DNA from 2 places in the Agarivorans sp. JK6 genome. Region 1 is predicted to be linked to the other one. Evidence: predicted binding sites of a transcription regulator. Region 1 holds the regulator's gene; the other holds the start of a gene.

The links. The regulator LexA, encoded in region 1, represses DNA repair genes until DNA is damaged. The targets are predictions, from matches to a motif close to TACTGTATNNNNATACAGTA.
Region 2: imuA (translesion DNA synthesis-associated protein ImuA) is a predicted target of LexA. The motif match lies at 1,314-1,333, and genes of this name have one in related genera.

What each region holds. Positions count from the first base shown of each region.
Region 1 covers NZ_CP113525.1:414,411-417,839, forward strand. The annotation lists gene OV592_RS01910 (homocysteine S-methyltransferase family protein) at 1-328, opposite strand, end outside; gene OV592_RS01915 (cytosolic protein) at 928-1,266, opposite strand; gene lexA (transcriptional repressor LexA) at 1,619-2,266, shown strand; gene coxB (cytochrome c oxidase subunit II) at 2,558-3,429, shown strand, end outside.
Region 2 covers NZ_CP113525.1:2,043,408-2,046,836, reverse strand. The annotation lists gene OV592_RS09615 (DUF1853 family protein) at 1-149, shown strand, start outside; gene fbp (class 1 fructose-bisphosphatase) at 152-1,162, opposite strand; gene imuA (translesion DNA synthesis-associated protein ImuA) at 1,384-2,010, shown strand; gene OV592_RS09600 (Y-family DNA polymerase) at 2,038-3,420, shown strand; gene OV592_RS09595 (error-prone DNA polymerase) at 3,420-3,429, shown strand, end outside.

The sequences.
Region 1 (3,429 bases):
GTGGGATGGCCCCAGCAACCGTAATCGAGCGCTGGCTGTTGCTTATAGCACCCTTTGCTACAGAGTTAGCGATCTTAGCCGCCAGTTGCGCAAGCACTGCCCCTTGGCGTTCGAATAATTCCTGACCTAGATGAAAAGGCACACAAGCGTAGCTGTTTACAGTAATTATTTCGGCGCCCGCATCTATAAAGTTTTGATTAGCTTGGCGTACTAAGGAAGGTGATTCGATCAGTGCTTGAGCACTCCATAAAGGTTGTGAAAAAGGCGCTCCCATTCTTTTAAGTTCTCGGCCCATTCCACCATCTAACACCGCTACATGTTTACTCATTATTTCTATACCACCACTACGCATTACCCTAATTATCATAAATGAGTCTAATTCAGATAAAGCAACTAAATAATGAAAGTTTTTCATGTTGATGAAGCAGGTTTTACCTCTAAGAGCTGTTCGATTAAAAGCTCTGAATTATAAGGCGTCGTGTTTTAGTCTAAGCATCGCTTAAGGATAGAATCGTTTAGAAAAATGAAGGCAGCCATTTCGTGGAATCTCTTGTTGCTTTCAATTTTAGCAAGCTTAGCGCGGCCGAGAATTTCGTTTAGTAGCAAAATTCTTAGTTAAAAATTTGCTTATAGTTTTGGTGCCAGCGTTTGAGCTTTTTATCTATATTTTTTCAATTTCTTATTGGTTTTTTGGTTTGGGGTGGAAATAACAATTTTTGCTATGTTTGAGCGTCAAAAATCGCTTTTTTAAAACTCTTTCTAAGTCAGTTTGTCTAGGGGGATTGCTCGCCAGTTAACCGCAGCATTGCTTTTTTCTCTAAATATAGAGCCCAACTCCATTCAATTCGTACACTGTTAATAAACGAAACGCATGCGAATGAATGCTTAGCGATTCCAGTTCGCTGGTTTCAACTTACAAAGTAATTGTCAGTCCAATCGAGTAATAAAGGTTTGCTCGTCATCCACAAAAGCGACAAAGCCGCCGTGATAGATAAACACCCGCCCGCGTCCCTCCACTAAGCAGGCAAGCTGTGGGTTTAAATCTTCTTCGTTAAATTGGCTTTGAAAAGTGCCCGTATCGGTGATTACGCCGCTGAATGTAGGCAAATATCCATGGGTGCGCTTGGCTTGATCAATCAGGCTCAGCTCGCTGGCAGTAGAGAAGCATGAGGGGATCGCCCCCGCTTCTTCGATAAACATTGTTTTTAGTTCTTCAAAAGCTGTAATCACCAGCCAGTCGATGCCGTTAACATGATGAATAAACATAGTGTTTCTCGGTAATTCTGATGCGGCGATTTTATCACTATCAGGGGAAGAGCGTAGTAGAGATTTAGTTGCTAAAGGCGGTAACTCTGTGCCATTTCCGGACATTCACGAGGTCAACTTGAAACACGCTTTTGCCCAAAGGGGAGTTAGCTAGATACTTAGCATCTTACTTCTGACTCAGTTTCCATCACATTGCAATCTACAACTCAAAATTTGGAGCGTAGTTTTAAAGTAGCGGAAAGATTTCCAAAGAAACTGAAACCTACAATAAGTCACTGATTTAGATAAATCCTTGCTTCATTGCTCATGCTGTATATACTAACAGTGTGCTGTATAAACTTACAGGTAGACTATGAAGCCCTTAACACCCCGTCAAACAGAAGTATTTGAATTAATTCGTCGTCATATTTCCGAAACGGGTATGCCGCCAACCCGTGCAGAGATCGCTAAAGAATTAGGCTTTCGTTCCGCTAATGCGGCAGAAGAGCACCTACGAGCACTTGCTAAGAAAGGGGCTATTGAGATGATCCCTGGAGCTTCGCGCGGTATTCGCATTAGTGAAGAGTATTTGCCAGCCAGCGCTAATGAGCCAGTGGCCGAAGACTTAGAACCCGGTTTACCCTTAATCGGCCAAGTGGCTGCAGGCGAGCCTATTTTGGCGCAGGAGCATGTAGAGTCGCACTATGCGGTAGATGCTAACTTGTTTAATCCTCATGCTGATTATTTACTGCGGGTGCAGGGAATGAGTATGAAAGACATCGGCATTATGGATGGTGACTTGTTAGCGGTGCACAAAACCAATAATGTTCATAATGGGCAAGTGGTGGTGGCACGTTTAGAAGACGATGTTACGGTTAAGCGTTTTGAGCGCGACGGTAAAATGGTTTACTTGCACCCAGAGAATGAAGAGCTCTCAACTATTGAAGTTGATTTAGAGTATCAAAGCATCGAAATCGAAGGCTTGGCGGTAGGTATTATTCGCACTGCCGATTGGATGTAAGCCTTACATAGCAATAAGTTCCGCTCTTTTTAAGCCCAAATCAGCCCGATTTGGGCTTTTGTCGTTAGCATCACATCTTTTGTGTTTATCCATAAAAATCTCAACAATATATTTACATTTCTTTAACTTAGGGGTTAATTTATAAGCAGTAGCTTGTATTTAGCTGTTGCTGTCTACTACTTTTGGGGTGGGGGATTTCCCTTTTTCTGCAGCTACTTTCCTAGTTTGGAGAGTTGTTGTCGTTGGCTACTAGCAAAGGAGAGCGCTGTGGGCCGATGGATTCAGCTAATAATGCTGACATTCTTTTCGTCGCAAGTATTTGCGCAAGAAATGTCATTCAACTTACGTCCGGGTGTTACCGCCATTAGTGAGCAGGTTTATGGCCTGCACATGACAATTTTTTATATTTGTTGTGCTATTGGGGTGCTGGTGTTTGGCGCCATGTTCTGGGCTATTTTTCATCATCGCAAGTCTAAAGGAGCCAAGCCGGCTCAATTTCATGAAAGTACCAAAGTAGAAATTATTTGGACCATCGTTCCTTTCATTATTTTGATTGGGATGGCGATTCCTGCCACTAAAACCCTGTTGGCCATGGAAGATCCTTCCGATGCCGATATCACCATTCAAGTAACAGGTTCCCAGTGGAAGTGGCATTACAAATACTTTGACCGTGAACTGGAATTTTACAGTGTGCTGGCATCTGATATGGATGAAGTTAACGGCAAGCTGGAAAAACGCAAAAACTACTTGCTTGAGGTAGACCGACCGCTGGTATTGCCCATCGATAAAAAAGTACGCTTTTTGATGACTTCGGAAGATGTTATCCACTCCTGGTGGGTACCGGATTTTGCAGTTAAGAAAGACGCCAACCCAGGTTTTATTAATGAGGCTTGGACCATCATTGATAAACCCGGCATATACCGCGGCCAGTGTGCTGAGTTATGTGGTAAAGACCACGGCTTTATGCCGATTGTGGTTATCGCTAAAACGCAGGCCGATTACGATGTTTGGTTAGCCGAAGAAGAAGCTGCTTATCAAGCCAAACAAGCCCAAGAGTTAGAACTGGTTGCTATGACTATGGAGCAAGACGAACTGATGTCGCTGGGCAAAAAAGTCTACGACAAAAGTTGTGCGGCTTGTCACCAAGTTAACGGTGAAGGCTT
Region 2 (3,429 bases), 1.6 Mb from region 1:
CTTATCCACTAAGCAAAGCAGGTAATGTAGTAGATGTTTCACGAGGCCCTGTACAACTCTACTTACCAGAGCAAGCAAAGCAGCAGGAAAAGCGTATCTTTGTTTGCCCTGATGATTGGCTCACCAGGGCAAACAATATTAAGAGCTAGTTTTACTGTTCTTCAGATGAATACTCTCGCATCATCTCTTCAACGGTTTCAACCATATGTTTACTGCCACAAAAGAAGGGAACCCGCTGATGCAGCTCTTCTGGTTCAATATCCATAATACGAGTAAAGCCATCACTGGCCTTGCCCCCTGCTTGCTCAATCAAAAAGGCCATCGGATTACATTCATACAATAAACGTAACTTCCCTTTAGGTGCAGAGGCCGTTGAGGGGTAGATGTAAATTCCGCCTTTTAGCAAGTTGCGGTGAAAATCAGACACTAAAGATCCAATGTAACGCGAGGTATAAGGTCGATTGGTTTCTGGTTCAATTTCTTGGCAGTACTTTAAGTACTTCTTAACCCCAGTTGGAAACTTAAGATAATTACCTTCATTGATTGAGTAAATTACCCCGTCATCAGGAATGGTCATATTCTCATGAGACAGGTAAAACACCCCTAACGATGGATCACAGGTAAAACCATGTACCCCATGACCTGTGGTATACACCAGCATCGTCGATGAACCATATACCACATATCCTGCAGCAACTTGGCGATGACCCGGTTGCAAAAAGTCCTCTAATACTGCTGGCGCACCACAAGGGCTGATACGCTTATAAATTGAGAAAATGGTCCCAACCGACACATTTACGTCAATATTTGAGGAACCGTCTAAAGGATCCATTAGCACAACGTATTTACTGTCGATAGAACGAGCACTGTCAAAACTAACAAACTCATCCTCTTCTTCTGAGGCTACGCCACATACCTCACCACGCGCCTCAAGCGCAGCTTTAAATTTCTCGTTCGCATATAAATCTAATTTTTGTTGCACTTCTCCTTGCACATTTTCTACGCCAGTAGCGCCGATAATATCAACTAACCCTGCTTTGTTGATCTCACGGTTAACTACTTTAGCGGCTAAACGAATAGCCCCTAATAGCTGAGTAAGCTCCCCTGTGGCATCGGGAAACTGGTGTTGTTTTTCTATTATGTATTCACCAAGAGTTATCATTTTAATCCCTATTTATTAGCACGCTTCCTATGAAAACCTTTTCAGCCTTCAATGTTATTTTGCAAGTATTTACGAAAAATTACTAGCACATCAGTTTAATTGTCATACATATAAAGCAAAAAAAATATTTGCAAAATCTCCAAACAAAGAATACTGTATATACATACACTGTATAAAAACACAGTTAAACTTCGACATTGACTTAGAGCATGGAGCGAACAATGGCACAACAAATTGAACAACTGCTACAAAGCAACAAGGTATGGCAAGGCAGCCAATGGCAACACAGTCATCTTGATGTTCATTCAAGTGGCTTTGCACAACTCGACCAACAACTACCTAACCATGGTTGGCCACAGGGCGGCATCACCGAAGTGTTGTACGAAAAACATGGCATTGGCGAGTTACAATTATTGCTTCCTGCTCTAGCTAAGCTTAGTCAACAATCGCGCTGGATTATTTGGGTTGCACCGCCATTTATGCCTAATGCCCCTGCACTACAACAGCACGGCGTAGATATTAGTAAAGTCATTGTTATTCGACCTGAGCAGTGTAGCGATGCCCTGTGGACCATTGAGCAAGCATTAAAAAGTGGCTCTTGTAGCGCAGTATTAGGCTGGTTAGACGGCTTAGATTTAAAAGCCAGCCGCCGCTTGCAGTTAGCAGCAGAACAAGGAGATTGCTTAAGTTATTTATTTAGACCGCTACAGCAACAACAGCAAAGCTCTAGCGCCAGCGTAAGAATGGCCTTGCACCCTAGCAAGTCACCAGAACACATTAACTACCATCTGCTAAAACGTCGTGGCGGCGCCCCGCTCTATGAGCAACATATTCCACGACTTAATTAATGCCGATGCCTTTTATGCAAGTGCAACATGTATTGGATTTACCTTGATTTTCCCCAGCTCGCGTTGGACCTACTACAACGCGAGCACCCCAGCCAACAAGCCTTGGCAATACACCACAACAAGCAAATTATTCAGTTAAACCAAGTCGCACATAATTTGGGGGTGTATTTAGGCTGCTCACTCAATACGGCTTATCAGCTAGCACCTCAGCTCTGCTTATACCAACAAAGCGATTTATCTTGCGATGCTTACTTTATGGATTTAGCTCAACAGGCTTTGCACTATTGCGCTCAAGTCGCCACTCATCCCGATAATGGCTTATATATAAGTGGTGCCGGTATGCATACCATTTACCCTAAACCAGAGCAGCATGTGTCTAAGTTGGTACAACACTATCAGCAACAACAGCTTAGCTTTCGTATTGCCCATGCCCATAGCGCGATAGCTGCCCGCTGGTTAGCTCGCTCAAAAGATATTAAGCAAGCAGGACCGGGAATTACTCAGCTAGCAGATTTACCACTGAACTTTAGCGACTTACCCTCTCACCAAATCACGGCTTTACAAGCGATGGGCTTATATACCATTAAACAGCTTAATGGTTTACCTCGGCCAGAGCTGCGTAAACGTTTAGGCGAAGATAGCCTAGCGTTACTCGATCAAGCCTATGGACGATTAACGACTCCACTGCGCTTCATCACATCACAAGCCCATTACCAGCAACGTTTTCCGTTGTTGGCCGAAACCCACACAATTCAAGGTTTAATGTTTTCACTAAAACAAGCTTGCCAGCATTTTCAGCAGTGGTTAAGACAACACCAGCTTTGTAGCAATATATTAGTACTGCACTTAAATTTTAGAGATAAACCCAGCGAACAAATTATCTTAAAAAGTGCTCGTTTATTACAAACCAGCCAAGATTGGCTAGCACTATTTCGCTTAAAGTTAGAATCTACTCGCCTAGCAGCTGCGGTGATTGAGTTTAGCTTAGATTGCCAAGCCCTTTATCCTCTTGGCCACCAAATCACCGGTTTGTTTGAACAACAGCAACCCATTAGTGATAGCTTGCTGTTTGACCAATTAAGTGTGCGTTTGGGCGAGCAAGCAATTAGCCGCTTAAGCTGCCAAGCAGATTTTCGCCCCGAATTCGCCAGCCAATACCAGCCTTTGTCTCGGCATGAGACACTTAATTACCCTAAACAGTTTGCTCGCCCTTGCTGGTTACTGCCGCAGCTAAAACCAATCAATATTGAACATTACATCCTACTCTCTGAGCCCGAACGCATCGCTAGCGGGTGGTGGGATGAACAAAGCATTAACCGAGATTACTACATGGCGCAAAGTCCCAATCAAGGCCTGGCTTGGGTATGCCAAGAAAAACAACAGTGGTACCTGCACGGCTGGTTTGCCTAATGAATCACT